Regions from separate parts of the Streptomyces sp. NPDC012794 genome, predicted to be linked through region 1. Evidence: riboswitches for the same ligand, from Rfam matches in the RefSeq annotation. Region 1 holds a riboswitch; each other region holds the start of a gene.
What was found. A riboswitch is a leader RNA that binds a small molecule or an ion and turns the genes downstream of it on or off. The one in region 1 is predicted to bind cobalamin.
Positions count from the first base shown of each region.

Region 1 (5,529 bases):
TCCTCGCCCTCCACGAGCGGGGTGCCGAGGCGGGCGGCGGCGGCGCTGACGGAGGTGACGCCGGGGATCACCTCGGCCTCGTACCGGTCCGCGAGGCGCTTGTGCATGTGCATGTACGAGCCGTAGAAGAGGGGGTCGCCCTCCGCGAGCACGGCGACGGTGCGGCCCGCGTCCAGGTGCGCGGCGAGGCGGGCGGCGGAGGTCTCGTAGAACTCCTCCATCGCGCCCTGGTAGCCGCCGGGGTGGTCGGTGGTCTCGGTGGTGACCGGGTAGACCAGCGGTTCCTCGACGTGGTCGGAGCGCAGGTGCTTCGCGGCGATGGAGCGGGCGATGGAACGGCCGTGGCGGGCGCTGTGGTAGGCGACGACGTCCGCCTCCGCGATGACCTCGACGGCCCGCAGCGTCATCAGGGAGGGGTCGCCGGGGCCGAGGCCGACTCCGTACAGCTTGCCCTTCGTCACGTCCGCGCCGCCGTTCACGGCGCTCTGACGGCCGCTCATTCTTCCTCGCTCGCGATCGCGTTGACCGCGGCGGCGGCGATGGCGCTGCCGCCGCGCCGGCCGCGCACGATGAGGTGGTCGAGGGCCGAGGGGTGGGCGGCGAGGGCGTCCTTGGACTCGGCGGCGCCGATGAAACCGACCGGTACGCCGATGACGGCGGCCGGGCGGGGGGCGCCTTCCTCGATCATCTCCAGCAGCCGGAAGAGTGCGGTCGGCGCGTTGCCGACGGCGATCACGGAGTTCTCCAGCAGGCCCCGCTCCCGCCAGACTTCGAGCGCGGCGGCGCTGCGCGTGGTGCCCATCTTCGCGGCGAGCGCGGGCACGGCCGGGTCGGAGAGGGTGCAGATGACCTCGTTGCCGGCGGGCAGCCGCTTGCGGGTGACGCCGCTGGCGACCATCTGTACGTCGCACAGGACCGGCGCGCCGGCGTGCAGCGCGGCGCGGGCGCGCAGGACGACGTCGGCGGTGTAGCCGAGGTCCTGGGGGAGGTCGGTCATGCCGCAGGCGTGAATCATGCGCACCGCGACCTGGGCGACGGAGGCGGGCAGCCCGGAGAGGTCCGCCTCGGCGCGGATCGTGGCAAAGGACTGGCGGTAGATCGCGGCGCCGTCCTTCTCGTACTCAAACACGGTGTACTCGCTCATTTCTTCACTGCGATGCGGGTGTTGTGGTGGTGCGTGCGGCCGTGAGGGCGGCCGCCAGGTGTGCGTACGGGGTGGGCCGCCCGTCGAGCGCGTAGCCGTCGGGGGTGGCGACCAGGTCCACCCAGGCGGTGCCGCGGGGGTGGCCGCACCGGCGGGCGCAGCCGGACCAGTGCACGGGCAGCGCGGGCGCCGTTTCCGTTTCCTTGACGACTTCCTTTACGACGGCACGCGCGTCGGCGCGTACGTCCGCCAGGGACTTGGCGCATCCGGGCTTGCCGGTACAGGCGGTGACGGACTGCCAGGGGCTGTCGGGGCGGACCACCAGGCCGGCCGCCTCGAGCCGTGCGCAGCCGCCGGCGGGGACGGGGGTCCCGGTGTCCGGCAGGACGACACTGCGCCACGGGGTGACGCGCAGCTCCCGGCCGCCGGCTTCGGCGACCTCGGCCAGGGTCCGCCACTGGGCGGAGCTCAGCCGGCCGAGCGGGGGCAGGACGCACAGCGCGCCCCCGGCCCCCCGCGGCCGGGGCGGTTCCGCGCAGGGCCACGCCACCTCGGGGACGCGGGCCGCGTCGATCCCGGCGGCGGCCAGTCGCGCGGCGAACTCCCCGCCGTCCAGGTCGTGTCCGTCAGGCAGCTCGGCGACCCGCCAGGCCCGGGTGCCGGCGGCGTCGGCGGCGTCGAGGAAGTACTCGGCGGCCAGCAGCGCCGCCCGGGGCGCGTCGGCCGGGGCCACGCGGACGGCGTCGGCGGCGGCTCCGAGCCGGACCAGCACCCGGCGCCCGCCGTCGCCACTGCCCCCGTCACGGTCGCCACCGTCCCCGCCCTCCCCGTCACCGCCGCCCCCCAGCACCGTGACATCGGGGTCGAGGGCGGCGACGTCCCCGCGCCCGTCGTCAACGGCGAAGAGGAACCGCCCGGACAGGGCCGTCGCCCGGGTGCTCGCGCAGAGCAGCCGGTCCAGTTCCCGGACCCGGTACGCGACGCGGGGGCCGCCCATCGGGGAGGCCACGATGTTGCGCACCCGCTCGTGGCTCGGCGCGGGCAGCAGCCCGGCACCGTCCAGCAGCCGGGCGAGCCGGGTGCCGCAGCCGTCGGAGAGGCCGCGCAGCTGGACGTTGCCGCGCGAGGTGAGCTCCAGGTGCCCGTCGCCGAACCGGTCGGCGGCGGCCCCGAGCACGAACGCCTGGGCGGTGGTGAGCAGTCCCCCGGGGATCCGGACGCGCGCCAGGTAGCCGTCGTCGGCGGCGTGCAGCCGCAGCGCGCCGGGGCAGGCGTCGCCGCGGTCGCGTATGACGGGTTCGTCCCGTGACGCGGCGGAGGGGGGCTGGGGCATGGCCGCGAGCATACCCACGATTGCGCGGCCCCGGCCTGTGTCCGTCGCCACCCCGGCCCGGGCCGCCTCCCGCCGCGCCGGGCCGGGAGGCGGCGCCGCCCGCGTGCGGGGCGCGGGGTCCGGGGCGGGGCCGCGGCGACGGGGCGGCCCCGATCCCACCCCCACTCCCGGCCAGGGGAAAGGCCGCCTAAGATGACCTTCCGACGGGCCGCTCGGCCCGTCATCGCCGAGGACGGCGACATGGGAGGAAGCCCGGTGCGATTCCGGCGCGGTCCCGCCACTGTGAACCCCGCGGAGCGATCGGCCGGGTGAGTCAGGAACTCCCGCTGTCCTCACTGCCCGGGGCGCGGAAACCCCGAGGAAGGCCTGCCGCCGCATGATCCTGCTGCTGTCGACGTCCGACACCGATCTGCTCAGCGCCCGCGCCGCGAACGTCGCCGGCGGCCCCGTGCCGTACCGGTTCGCGAACCCCTCCCGCCTTCCCCTCGACGATCTCCCCGGACTGCTCGACGGCGTCGGGCTGGTCGTCGTACGCCTCCTCGGCGGCCTGCGCGCCTGGCAGGAGGGCCTGGACGTGCTCCTCGCCCCCGGCCAGACCCGCCCGGTGGTCGTGCTGACCGGCGAACAGGCCCCCGACGCCCAGCTGATGGAGGCCTCCACGGTCCCGATCGGCATCGCCGCCGAGGCGCACCGCTACCTCGCGCACGGCGGCCCGGCCAACCTCGGCCAGCTGGCGCGCTTCCTCTCCGACACCGTGCTGCTCACCGGCCACGGCTTCGAGCCCGCCGCCGCCTCCCCCACCTGGGGTCCCCTGGACCGGCCCGCCGGCACGGCCACCGGGCCCCGGGTCGCGGTGCTGTACTACCGCGCCCACCAGATGAGCGGCAACACCGCCTTCGTGCACGCCCTCTGCGACGCCATCGAGGCCAAGGGCGGGCAGCCCGTTCCCCTCTACGTCTCCTCCCTGCGCTCCCCCGAGCCGGAGCTGCTCCAGGCGCTGGAGCCGGCGGACGCGATCATCACCACCGTGCTCGCCGCCGGCGGCACCCGCCCCGCCACCGCCTCCGCCGGCGGGGACGACGAGTCCTGGGACGCGGGGGCGCTGGCCGGGCTCGGCGTGCCGATCCTCCAGGCGCTGTGTCTGACCGGTTCGCGCGGCAACTGGGAGGAGAACGACGAGGGCCTGTCTCCGCTCGACGCCGCCACCCAGGTCGCCGTCCCCGAGTTCGACGGCCGTCTGATCACCGTCCCGTTCTCCTTCAAGGAGATCGACGAGGACGGCCTGCCCGCGTACGTCGCCGACCCGGAGCGGGCCGCCCGCGTCGCCGGCATCGCCGTGCGCCACGCCCGGTTGCGCCACATCGAGCCCGCCGACAAGCGGATCGCGCTCGTCCTGTCCGCGTACCCCACCAAGCACTCCCGCATCGGCAACGCGGTCGGCCTGGACACCCCGGCCAGCGCCGTCGAGCTCCTGCGCACCCTCATCGCCCACGGCTACGACTTCGGCCCCGAGGCCGAGATCCCCGGCCTGGTCTCCGGCGACGGCGACGAGCTGATCCGGGCCCTGATCGAGGCCGGCGGCCACGACCAGGACTGGCTGACCGAGGAGCAGCTGGCCCGCAACCCGGTCCGCATCCCGGCGGCCGACTACCGGCGCTGGTTCGCCGAACTCCCGGCCGAGCTGCGCGAGAGCGTCGAGGAGCACTGGGGCGAGGCCCCCGGCAACATGTTCGTGGACCGCTCCTCGAACCCGGACGGCGACATCGTCCTCGCCGCGCTCCGCCGCGGGAACCTGCTGATCCTCATCCAGCCGCCGCGCGGCTTCGGCGAGAACCCGATCGCGATCTACCACGACCCGGACCTGCCGCCCTCGCACCACTACCTGGCGGCGTACCGCTGGATCCAGGCGGCCGCCGAGGACGGCGGCTTCGGCGCCGACGCGATGATCCACCTGGGCAAGCACGGCAACCTGGAGTGGCTGCCGGGCAAGAACGCCGGCCTCTCCGCGTCCTGCGCGCCGGACGCGGCGCTCGGCGACCTCCCGCTCGTCTACCCGTTCCTGGTGAACGACCCGGGCGAGGGCACGCAGGCCAAGCGCCGCGTGCACGCCACCCTGGTCGACCACCTCGTGCCGCCGATGGCCCGCGCGGAATCGTACGGCGACATCGCGCGCCTGGAGCAGCACCTGGACGAGTACGCCCAGATCAGCGCCATGGACCCGTCCAAGCTCCCGGCGATCCGCGCCCAGATCTGGACGCTGATCCAGGCCGCGAAGCTCGACCACGACCTGGGCCTCGACGAGCGTCCGGACGACGACGGGTTCGACGACTTCCTGCTGCACGTCGACGGCTGGCTGTGCGAGGTCAAGGACGCCCAGATCCGCGACGGCCTGCACGTCCTCGGCGGCGCCCCGACGGGGCCGGCCCGGGTCAACCTGGTGCTGTCCATCCTCCGTGCCCGCCAGATCTGGGGCGGCGCCTCCGCCCTGCCGGGCCTGCGCGAGGCCCTCGGCCTCGACGAGTCGGCGGCCACCCGCACGGCGGCGGACGAGGTCGAGGAAACCGCCCGCACCCTGGTCCAGGCCATGGAAGACGCCGGCTGGTCCCCCGACGCGGTCGCCACCGTCGCGGCGGGCCGTCCGCGGGCCGTCGCGGACATCCTCGCCTTCGCCGCGCACGAGGTGGTCCCCCGCCTGGCCGGCACCACGGACGAGATCGCCCACGTCGTGCGGGCCCTGGACGGCGGCTTCGTCCCGGCGGGCCCGTCGGGTTCGCCGCTGCGCGGCCTGGTCAACGTCCTCCCGACCGGCCGCAACTTCTACTCGGTCGACCCCAAGGCCGTCCCGTCCCGGCTGGCGTGGGAGACGGGCCAGGCCCTCGCGGACTCCCTGCTGACCCGCTACCGCACCGACCACGACGAGGAGTGGCCGGCCTCGGTCGGCCTGTCGCTGTGGGGCACGAGCGCGATGCGCACGGCGGGCGACGACGTGGCCGAGGCCCTCGCCCTCCTCGGCGTCCGCCCCGTCTGGGACGAGGCCTCGCGCCGCGTCACC
Region 1 covers NZ_JBIBCI010000029.1:25,192-30,720, reverse strand. Annotated here, with positions in the region: gene ACFY7H_RS31800 (precorrin-2 C(20)-methyltransferase) at 1-500, opposite strand, end outside; gene ACFY7H_RS31795 (precorrin-8X methylmutase) at 497-1,144, opposite strand; gene ACFY7H_RS31790 (cobalamin biosynthesis protein CobG) at 1,149-2,489, opposite strand; cobalamin riboswitch at 2,664-2,821, shown strand; gene cobN (cobaltochelatase subunit CobN) at 2,854-5,529, shown strand, end outside.

Region 2 (5,529 bases), on a different contig from region 1:
CACGGCCTCGCCGTCTACCCGCAGCCCGGCCGCTACTCCCTGGGCCACACGGGCATCTTCCGCTAGGTCGTCGAACAACGGTGCCCCGGGAGCTCGCACAGCTCCCGGGACACCGTGTCATGGGGCCGCCGACGGGCGGCGAACGCGTCGGCCGTGCCGGTACGTTATGCCGTGATCCCGGAGCGTGACAAGCCGTGGCCGGATCCATCAGCTGGAATTAAAGCTTCCGCCCACCCGCCCGGTGACCGCTTCCGGAGGAGCGCGCGCGGGCCGTCGGATTCCCCTCCGCGGCCCGGACGGGACCCCCGGAGTGCCCGCGCGTCCGGTGCCGTTACCCTGAGCCGGTCAACAAGCACCGAGAAGGGGTGGACCCAGTGGCTGACATCGAGAGCGCACGGGCGACGTTCGACAAGTTCGACGTGAACGGTGACGGCTTCGTCACGGCCGACGAGTACAGCGCGGCCATGAGGGCGATGGGTGACCACTACGTCACCGCCGCGATCGCGGACTCCGTGATCGCCGCCAAGGACAGCGACGGCGACAAGCTGATGAGCTTCGACGAGTTCTGGGCCTCCCTGAACAAGTAAGCGCGGCGCGTCCGCCTCCGCCCCGCAGGCCGGGGCGGGGGCGCGTCAGGCCCCGTCCTCCGGCGGAGCCTCCCCCGAAGCCAGTTTCTCCACCTCGGACAGCGCTTCCTCCAGCCAGCTCAGCCAGAACCCCTCCAGGGCGATGCCGCCGTGCAGCACGAGCCGGCGCAACCGGTCCGCGGCCGCGTCCCGCCCCGGCGGGAAGTCCTTCGCCTCGATGGCCTCGTACGTGGCCAACTGCGCCCGGTGCAGCTCCAGATGGCGCCGCAGCTCCGGCCCCAGCCGCTGCGGGCCGACCACCGCCGCCGCACGGATCCGCAGCAGCAGTGCGTCCCGCACCGGCTTCGGGTCCTGACTCTCGTCCACCCACCGCGCCAGCTCCGCGCGGCCGTCGGGCAGGACCTCGTACTCCTTCTTCTGCCCGCGCACGGGCACCTCGCTCGGCAGCGCCCGGATCAGCCCGGCCTCCTCCAGCCGCCCCAGCTCCCGGTAGATCTGCTGGTGCGTGGAGGACCAGAAGTAGCCGATCGACTTGTCGAACCGCCGGGTCAGCTCCAGCCCCGAGGAGGGCTTCTCGAGCAGGGCGGTCAGGATGGCGTGCGGCAGCGACATGCCGCCATCCTAGGTTTGCGGCCGGGCCGGCGGCGCCGCCGGCCGCCACTCGGCCAGCGCCTCCGGCACCCGCGGACCGGGCACGCCCGCCGCCAGCAGGCCGTGCGCGCGCAGCAGGGCCGTCACCGCCGGCGCCCAGGCCTGGCGCAGGCCCGCCGACGCCAGCAGTTCCGGGTCCGACAGCAGCTCCCCGGCGGGGCCCGTACGGATCCCGGCCGGGGTCAGCACGGCCGCGTCGTCGGCCCAGCGGACCGCGAGGTCCACGTCGTGGGTGGCCATGACCACCGTGGTGCCGGTCGCGCGCAGCCCCGCGAGGACGTCCAGGAGGCGTTCCTGCCCGTCCGGGTCGAGCCCGGCAGTCGGCTCGTCCAGGATCAGCACCCGCGGGGCCATCGCCACCGCGCCCGCGATCGCCGCGCGCTTGCGCTGCCCGTACGACAGCAGGTGCGTCGGGCGGTCCCGCAGCGCGGTGATGTCCAGCGCGGCCAGGGCGGCGTCCACCCGCTCGCGGACCTCCGCGGCCGGCAGTCCCAGGTTCATCGGGCCGAAGGACACGTCCTGCCCGACGGAGGCGGCGAAGAGCTGGTCGTCCGGGTCCTGCACCACCAGCTGCACCGAGGTGCGCAGCCGGACCAGGCCCTTGCGGTCGTACGCCACCTCCGCGCCGCCGAGGCGCAGCGCCCCCGTGCCGGGCCGCAGCCCGCCGCTCAGCAGCCGCATCAGCGTGGTCTTGCCGCTGCCGTTGCGGCCCAGCAGCACCAGCGCCCGGCCCTCGGCGATGGCGAAGTCCACCCCGGACAGCACGGCCGGGCCGTCCTCGTACGCGTAACCCGCGCCGACCAGCTCCACCAACGGGGTCACAGCCACAGCTCCTTCAGTACGAGGGTCCCCGCGACCAGGGCGGCCAGCAGGGCGGCGGACCCCGCCAGGAACCGCCGGGACAGCGCCGCGTCGGGTACGAGCACCCGCAGCGCGCCGTCGTAGCCGCGCCCCGCCAGCCCCTGCTGGAGCCGGGCGGCACGGTCGAAGGCCCGGACGAACGAGGTCGCCGCGAGCCCGGCCAGCGAACGCCACACCGCGGCCCGGCTCGTCTGCCCGAGCCGGGCCGCCTGGGCGCGGCGCACCTGGGCCATCGAGTCCAGCAGCAGGAAGCCGATCCGGTACATGACCAGGGCCACGTCCACCACGGGTGCGGGCACCCCGGCCCGCACCAGCCGGGGCAGCACGTCCGAGACCGGTGTGGTGAAGGCGAACAGCAGCACCCCGAGCGAGGCCGCGGAGGTGCGCAGCAGCAGCTCGGCCGCGTGCCGGGGCCCGTCCGGGGCCAGGGCGAGGAAGCCGTCGGGGCTGCCCACCGAGACCATCAGCGGCAGGGCCCCGGTCACGCAGAACCCGAGCGGGACCCGGAAGGCCCGCCACAGCTGCCGCCCGGGCACCCCGGCGGGCCCGAGCAGCACGGCCAGGGTCGCGGCGGCGACCAGCGGCCCGCCGGGCCAGGGCGGCAGGCACACGGCGGTGACCGTGAGCCCGAACCCCAGCAGGGCCTTCTCCAGGGGGTGGCGGCCCCGCCAGCGGCTGGAGTGGGCCGCCACGTCGATCGGCAGCACCGCCTACGGCTCCGGGGTGGTGCGGGTCTTCTCGGCCGCCCCGGCCTCGGCGAGGGCCTGTGCGGCGCCCTGGCGCCGGCCCTTGCGGACGCCGAAGTAGTAGGCGAGGACGCCCGCGCCGAGCGCCGCCTGGAGCGCGAACAGCGCCGACTCGATCTCGCCCGAGGGGGGTTCGTACAACGGGGAGAACCAGGGCTCGTAATCCGGCTTCAGCTCCGTGATGGCCGCCTCCGCCTGGGCGTCGGCGCCGGCGAACGGCTCCTCCTTGCCCTCGCCGAGCCCCAGCGCGAGCGGGATCACGGCCAGTGCCGCCACCAGGAGCAGCAGCAGGGTGTTGATCTTCGTGTTCCTGGTCATCAGAGTGCCGCCCCCTGCTCGGTCCGCTTGCCGCCGGTCAGCTTCGTGACGCCGAGCCGGACCAGGTCCGCCGCGCTGGACTGCATCAGCAGCCGCATCACGAGCACGGTCAGCAGGCCCTCGCTCACGGCGAGGGGGATCTGGGTGAGGGCGAAGATGCCCGCGAACTTCTCCAGGGAGCCCAGGAAGCCGCTCGCCGGGTCGGGGAAGGCCAGCGCCAGCTGGACGGAGGTCACGCAGTAGGTGATCAGGTCGGCGAAGAAGGCGCCGAAGAAGACGCCCACCATCAGCGGCAGGCCGGACCTGCGCAGCAGCCGGTAGACGCCGTAGCCCGCCCAGGGCCCCGCGACGGCCATCGAGAACACGTTGGCGCCCAGCGTGGTGAGCCCGCCGTGGGCCAGCAGCAGCGCCTGGAAGAGCAGGGTGATCGTGCCGAGCACCGCCATGACCGGCGGACGGAAGAGGATGGCTCCGAGCCCCGTTCCGGTCGGGTGCGAGCAACTTCCCGTCACAGAAGGGATCTTCAGGGCGGACAGGACGAACGTGAACGCACCGGACGCCCCGAGCAGCAGCGTGCTCTCCGGGTTCGCCTTCACCTCGCGGGTCAGGGCCCGGACCCCGTGGACGACGAAGGGGGCGGACGCGGCGCCCCAGGCGGCCGCGTGCAAAGGGGGCAGGAACCCCTCGGCGATATGCATGAGTTGGGAGACCTCTCCAGCACCTCGTGGATGGACGACGCGCCTCGGCCGGTCTCCTGGCTCACGGGTCATGATGCCCGGGCTCCGCCTTCCCGGGCCCGTGCGGTCTCCCGCGTGGGCCCAGTGGCCTGCCCGCTGGGGGCGCCTCCCGGACGGCGTCAGGGAGGATTGGAGCCGGACTTCCCGATTACAGTGGCGAGGGCCGCACCGGTTTTCCACCGGTTTCCCGAACACCAAGGCCCGATGACCCTAGTCGTCCGCACGGACCGTCACAACCCGGACCCCCGGACACCGGCGGCCGCCCCCCTGATACGACGGCGGGCCCGGGACGTCACGCGTCCCGGGCCCCCCGTCCGTACCCGCTCGGGTCAGCAGGTGTTCGGGTGCGCGATGTCCAGCACGAACCGCTCGGGCGAGTGCAGGACGGAGGTGCTGTAGGACGGCTGGGTGTCGAAGGCGGCGCCGAAGGTCACGTACCCCTCGAAGTCGCCGGTCAGAGCGATGCCCTTGAGCTTGCTGAGGTAGATCTTCTGGAGCTTGGGCCCCTGGTAGACGTTCTGCCCCGCGTCGTCGTGGGCGGCGGCGGGGTGCAGCCGGATCTCCAGGAAGTACTTCCCGGCCAGCGGCACGGGCTTGCCGGACCCGTCGTAGACCAGCTGGGACACGGGGGTGACGGTGACCGGGGGGACGTACCCCTGGAGGTCGATCACGATCCGGTCGAACGTGCAGTGCCCGCCCCAGCGCGCGTTGACGACGAGCGGGGTCTGGGTGCGGGTGGACGTGGTGGCGGCGGAGGCCGGCGACGTGGAGAGCGCGAGCCCGGCGGTGAGCAGGGCGCCCGTGGCCAGGGCCACGATCCGGCGGCGGTGCGGGTGACGCATGATGTCTCCCCGGTTCCGTGAGACGGGGACTGCCTGTCATCTCCTAGGACACCGCCGGGGCGCCCGCGGTTCCGCGCGCCGCGCCTCAGTACGCCAGCAGCGCGCTCAGCTGCGCGTCCAGGTCGTAGTGGCGCCGTTCCTGCCCGCGCGGCACCAGCTCCGTCATCCGCCGGCACAGCGCGCGCACGTCCCTGGCGCGGGCGGAGACCACGCAGCCGAGCTCGCCGTTGCTGAAGCCGAGCAGGACGCGCGGCTCCGAGCCGCTCCAGCGGGGCCACACCTGTACGTCGCCCTCGCCGGTGGGCGCGTGCTGCCCGTCGAGCAGCAGCTCGCGCGCGAACACCCAGCGGGCGAGGTGGGCCCCAGCGCCCCGGAGGTCGACGGCCACCTCGTACGGGCGGTCCGTGCGGTAGACGAAGCGGCCGGTCAGGGGCACGCTCAGGGGGGCGGCTTCCAGCCGCAGCGGCAGGAGTCGGTGGTCGGTGATGATGGCCATCGGCGGCTGCCTCTCGTCGTGCGGGGGTGGTCCGGCGCCCCTCCCCGCACGCTATCGCCGCCCGTGGGCGCGCTCCGGGGCCGAAGGTCCCGAGGGGCCGGGCCGCACGGCCTCTTTTCGGCCACGACCCGGTCCGCACACCGGTCCGGACCCCGCCCGGAGATCCTTATCGGTTCAGCACTCGATCACGTTGACCGCGAGCCCGCCGCGCGCCGTCTCCTTGTACTTGACCTTCATGTCGGCGCCCGTCTCCTTCATGGTCTTGATGACCTTGTCGAGGGAGACCTTGTG
Region 2 covers NZ_JBIBCI010000010.1:201,607-207,135, forward strand. Annotated here, with positions in the region: gene ACFY7H_RS20520 (YncE family protein) at 1-66, shown strand, start outside; gene ACFY7H_RS20525 (EF-hand domain-containing protein) at 375-587, shown strand; gene ACFY7H_RS20530 (PadR family transcriptional regulator) at 633-1,199, opposite strand; gene ACFY7H_RS20535 (ATP-binding cassette domain-containing protein) at 1,209-2,066, opposite strand; gene cbiQ (cobalt ECF transporter T component CbiQ) at 2,057-2,806, opposite strand; gene ACFY7H_RS20545 (energy-coupling factor ABC transporter substrate-binding protein) at 2,810-3,163, opposite strand; gene ACFY7H_RS20550 (energy-coupling factor ABC transporter permease) at 3,163-3,861, opposite strand; cobalamin riboswitch at 3,890-4,114, opposite strand; gene ACFY7H_RS20555 (hypothetical protein) at 4,230-4,742, opposite strand; gene ACFY7H_RS20560 (SsgA family sporulation/cell division regulator) at 4,828-5,238, opposite strand; gene ACFY7H_RS20565 (L-serine ammonia-lyase) at 5,413-5,529, opposite strand, start outside.
Region 2: linked by a shared signal. The riboswitch ahead of ACFY7H_RS20550 (energy-coupling factor ABC transporter permease) and the one ahead of cobN (cobaltochelatase subunit CobN) in region 1 are both predicted to bind cobalamin.

Region 3 (5,529 bases), on a different contig from region 1:
CGCGGAGGTGTACGACGTCCGTCTCGCGGAGGCCGAGGAGACCATCGAGACCTCCCTGGCGACCCCGCGCGAGGCGGGACTGCTCGGCACGGACGTGGGCCTGCCGATGCTGATGCTCTCCCGGCACTCCCTCGACGCCGACGGAGAACCGGTCGAATGGGTGCGATCGGTATATCGCGGCGACCGTTACAAGTTCGTTGCCCGTCTCCGGCGACCTGCCACGTGATCACTGGTTGACTGCCCTTCCACCTGGGGTGGACGCTCGTACCGCTATGCGGACGGGGGCTTACATCCATGGGTGGGACCCCCGTAGATTCCCTGCGCTCACGCAGATGATCAACGAGGGGACGAGGATCATGCCGGAACCGGATGCAACAGGTACGGACGGGGCTCCGACAGCGGGAGGAGCGGCGGGTCCACGCCCCGGCACGGATTCGCCCTCGCCCTCGGGGAGGCCCTCTCCCCGGTCCGTGGCGATCTGGGTGGGAGTGGCCCTCGTCGGCGCCCTCGGGTGGGGCGTACTGGCGCTCTCCCGGGGTGAGGAGATCTCCGCCGCCTGGCTGCTCGCCGCCGCGCTGGGCTCGTACGCCATCGCCTACCGCTTCTACGCGCGCTTCATCGCCGACCGCGTACTGAAGGTCGACAAGACGCGGGCCACTCCCGCCGAACGCCTCGACAACGGTGTCGACTTCCATCCCACAGACCGGCGCGTGCTCTTCGGCCACCACTTCGCCGCCGTCGCCGGCGCCGGGCCCCTGGTCGGCCCGGTCCTCGCCGCGCAGATGGGCTACCTGCCGGGCACCATCTGGATCGTCGCGGGCGTCATCTTCGCCGGCGCCGTCCAGGACATGGTGACCCTGTTCTTCTCCACCCGGCGCGACGGCCGTTCGCTCGGCCAGATGGCCCGGGACGAGATCGGCCCCGTCGGCGGGGCCGCCGCCCTGATTGCCGTGTTCGTCATCATGGTCATCCTGCTGGCGGTGCTCGCGCTGGTCATCGTCAACGCGCTGGCGCACTCCCCCTGGGGCGTCTTCTCCATCGGCATGACCATCCCGATCGCCCTCTTCATGGGCGTCTACCTGCGCGTCCTGCGCCCGGGCCGGGTCACCGAAGTCTCCTTCATCGGCGTCGCGCTGCTGCTGCTCGCGATCGTCGCCGGCGGCTGGGTCGCCGAGTCCTCCTGGGCTGACACCTTCACCCTGGAGAAGGAGACGCTGGTCATCTGGATGGTCGTGTACGGCTTCGTCGCCTCGGTGCTGCCGGTGTGGCTGCTGCTCGCGCCCCGCGACTACCTGTCCACCTTCATGAAGGTCGGCACCATCGCGCTGATGGCGATCGGCGTGGTCCTCGCGATGCCGACGCTGAAGATGCCCTCGGTCACCGAGTTCGCCTCGCGCGGCGACGGCCCGGTCTTCGCCGGGGCGATGTTCCCCTTCGTCTTCATCACCATCGCCTGCGGGGCCCTGTCCGGATTCCACTCGCTGGTCGCCTCGGGCACCACCCCGAAGATGATCCAGAAGGAGACCCAGGTCCGGATCATCGGCTACGGCGCCATGCTCACCGAGTCCTTCGTCGCCGTCATGGCGGTGATCGCGGCGTGCATCATCGAGCCCGGCCTGTTCTTCGCGGTCAACTCCCCCGGCGGCGTGGTCGGCACCACCGTCCAGAGCGCCTCGGAGGCGGTGACCGGCCTCGGCTTCGCCATCAGCCCGGAGGCCCTCGCGCAGGCCGCGAAGGACGTGGAGGAGGCCAGCCTGCTGTCCCGTACGGGCGGTGCGCCGACCTTCGCGCTCGGCATGTCGGAGATCTTCTCGGCGGTGGTCGGCGGCACCGCGATGAAGGCCTTCTGGTACCACTTCGCCATCATGTTCGAGGCCCTTTTCATCCTGACCACCGTCGACGCGGGCACCCGCGTCGGCCGGTTCATGCTCCAGGACACCCTCGGCAACGTCCACAAGTCCTTCCGGAACGTCAGCTGGAAGCCGGGCGTGTGGCTCGCGAGCGCCGTCGTGGTCGGCGGCTGGGGCTACTTCCTGTGGGTCGGCGTGAAGGACCCGCTGGGCGGCATCAACCAGCTCTTCCCGCTGTTCGGCATCGCGAACCAGCTGCTCGCGGCGGTCGCGCTGGCCGTCTGCACCACGCTGCTGGTCAAGTCCGGGCGGCTCAAGTGGGCCTGGGTCACGGCCGTTCCGCTGGCCTGGGACGTGGCCGTCACGCTCACGGCGAGCTACCAGAAGGTCTTCTCCGACGACGTGAAGGTCGGCTTCTTCGCGCAGCGCGACAAGTACCAGACCGGCATCGACGCCGGGAAGGTGCTCCCGCCCGCCAAGAACATGGACGACATGCACACCGTGGTCACCAACGCGACGGTCGACGGGGTCCTGTCGGCGCTGTTCGCGGTCCTGATCATCATCGTGCTGGCGGACGCGGCCCGGACCTGCCTCAAGGCCATCGCCCACCCCGAGTCCGTCCGCCTCTCCGAGGTGCCGTGGACCGAGTCGAAGATCATCGCCCCGGCCGGGCTCATCGCCACGGCCGAGGAGAAGGCCGAGCTCGCGGCCGCCGGCCTCGACGGGCGCGGCAGCCCGGCCAAGGAACCGGTCGCGTGAGCCGGGTGCGCGGGGCGCTGGCGAAGGCCCGGTTCTTCGTACGGGAGTTCTCCGGCGAGGCCGCGTACGACCGCTACGTCGCGCACGCCCGCACGCACGACCCGGACGCCGAGGTCATGACCCGGCGCGCCTTCGAGCGGGCCCGTACCGACGCCCGCGAGGCGGACCCCCGGGAGGGCTTCCGCTGCTGCTGAGGGCACTCGTGCCCGCGAAAGGGCCCCGCCGTCCCGCACCGGGACGGCGGGGCCCTTCGGCGCGTCCGGCGCACCTCCCGCGACGACGGCGCCGGGCAGCCGGCAGGCGTGGCGCACACTCGGGGGCATGGACTTCGACATCAGAACCGCGAGGGCGGACGAGTACGAGCGGCTGGGCGAGATCACCGGCGCGGCCTACACCGGGGACGGACTGCTCGACCTGAACGAGGACGACACCTACCTGAACGCGCTGCGCGACGTGGCCGGGCGGGCCGGCGAAGGCGAGGTGCTGGTCGCCGTGCGGGACGGCCGGCTGCTCGGCGGCGTGACGTTCGCCGCACCCGGGAGCCGGCTCGCGGACGTGGCCGGCCCGCAGGAGGCGGAGTTCCGGATGCTCGCGGTGGCTCCCGAGGCGCGCTGGCAGGGGGTCGGGGAGGCCCTCGTACGGGCCTGCGCCGAGCGGGCCCGGGCCCTGGGGCTCACGGCTCTGGTGCTGTCCACGCAGCCGGCCATGCCGGGCGCCCGGCGGATCTACGAGCGCATGGGTTTCGTCCGCACTCCGGAGCTCGACTGGTCGCCGTTCCCGGCCCTGACGCTGCTGACCTACCGTCTGGAGCTGTAGCCGCACCGACACAACATGTGGGGGGTCGCGCATCGGTGGCCCCCCACATGTATGCTCATCCTCGCTGTCGCCGCAGGGGAATCCGGTGTGAATCCGGAACTGTCCCGCAACGGTATGACAAGTCCGAGGACCTGCCGACAGTGCGCCCGGGTCGACCGAACCGGGTGCCGACACGTCCGGGCTTCGCGGTTGGGCCGGTGGACGCCATGCGGTGAGTACGCGATTCCGTCGCGCCCGCACGCGCCTCCCCCTGCCCCGATCCGCCGACGACCGGGCCGAGCGAGGGAGAGCTCCCGCCGTGACCATCGCGCCTTCCGCACCGCGCGCCGAGTCCGTTTCTGGCGACACCACCGAAGGCCCGGGGGCCGCGCTGCTGCGTACTCTCACCGAGCTGACCGCCGACCTCCCCGACACCGACCCGGGCCGGGTCGCCGCCGCCGCGCTGCGCGGACGCAGCTCCGCGGCCGACGAGGCCGAGCTGCGCGGGCTGGCCACCGAGGCCGCGGCGGGCCTGATCTCCGAGGACCCGGCCTACTCCCGCCTCGCCGCCCGCCTGCTGACGCTGGCCGTGGCCGACGAGGCCGCCGGCCAGGGCGCCACCTCCTTCGCCGAGTCCGTCGCCGTCGGCCACCGCGAGGGCCTGATCGCCGACCGGACCGCCGATTTCGTCGCCGCCCACGCCGGCCGGCTGAACGCGCTGGTCGAGCACGCGCTCGCCGACGGTGCGGACGACCGCTTCGGCTTCTTCGGCCTGCGCACCCTGCACAGCCGCTACCTGCTGCGGCACCCGCACACCCGCCAGGTGATCGAGACCCCGCAGTACTTCATGCTGCGCGTGGCCTGCGGTCTCGCCGAGGACGAGAGCGTCCAGGCCGTCGAGGAAGTGGCCTCGCTCTACCGGCTGATGAGCCGCCTCGACTACCTGCCGTCCTCCCCCACGCTCTTCAACTCCGGCACCCGACACCCGCAGATGTCCTCCTGCTACCTGCTGGACTCCCCGCTGGACGAGCTGGACTCGATCTACGACCGCTACCACCAGGTGGCCCGCCTCTCCAAGCACGCCGGCGGCATCGGCCTCTCGTACTCCCGCATCCGCGCCCGCGGTTCGCTGATCCGCGGCACCAACGGCCACTCCAACGGCATCGTGCCGTTCCTGAAGACCCTCGACGCCTCCGTCGCCGCCGTGAACCAGGGCGGGCGCCGCAAGGGCGCCGCGGCCGTCTACCTGGAGACCTGGCACGCGGACATCGAGGAGTTCCTGGAACTGCGCGACAACACCGGCGAGGACCAGCGCCGCACGCACAACCTCAACCTCGCGCACTGGATCCCGGACGAGTTCATGCGCCGCGTGAACGCCGACGCCGACTGGTCGCTGTTCTCCCCGGCCGACGTCCCCGAGCTGGTGGACCTGTACGGCGACGAGTTCGACGCCGCCTACCTCAAGGCGGAGGCGGCGGGCCTCGCGAAGAAGACCATGCCGGCCCGCGACCTGTACGGCCGCATGATGCGCACGCTCGCGCAGACCGGCCAGGGCTGGATGACCTTCAAGGACGCCTCGAACCGGACCGCGAACCAGACCGCGCTGCCCGGCACCGTCGTCCACTCCTCCAACCTCTGCACCGAGATCATCGAGGTCACCAACGACGGCGAGACCGCCGTCTGCAACCTCGGCTCGGTCAACCTCGGTGCGTTCGTCGCCGACGGCCGGATGGACTGGGAGCGCCTGGACGAGACCGTCCGCACGGCCGTGACCTTCCTCGACCGCGTCGTCGACATCAACTTCTACCCGACCGAGCAGGCCGGCCGGTCCAACGCCAGGTGGCGTCCGGTGGGCCTGGGCGCCATGGGCCTCCAGGACGTCTTCTTCAAGCTGCGCCTGCCCTTCGACTCCGCCGAGGCGAAGGCCCTCTCCACGCGGATCTCCGAGCGGATCATGCTGGCCGCGTACGAGGCCTCCTGCGACCTCGCCGAGCGCAGCGGCCCGCTCCCGGCCTGGGCCGAGACCCGTACCGCCCAGGGCGTCCTGCACCCCGACCACTACGACGTCGAGCCCACCTGGCCCGAGCGCTGGGACGCCCTGCGCGCCCGGATCGCGAAGACCGGC
Region 3 covers NZ_JBIBCI010000003.1:15,557-21,085, forward strand. Annotated here, with positions in the region: gene ACFY7H_RS06110 (GntR family transcriptional regulator) at 1-226, shown strand, start outside; gene ACFY7H_RS06115 (carbon starvation CstA family protein) at 357-2,609, shown strand; gene ACFY7H_RS06120 (YbdD/YjiX family protein) at 2,606-2,803, shown strand; gene ACFY7H_RS06125 (GNAT family N-acetyltransferase) at 2,931-3,425, shown strand; cobalamin riboswitch at 3,442-3,579, shown strand; gene ACFY7H_RS06130 (ribonucleoside-diphosphate reductase subunit alpha) at 3,724-5,529, shown strand, end outside.
Region 3: linked by a shared signal. The riboswitch ahead of ACFY7H_RS06130 (ribonucleoside-diphosphate reductase subunit alpha) and the one ahead of cobN (cobaltochelatase subunit CobN) in region 1 are both predicted to bind cobalamin.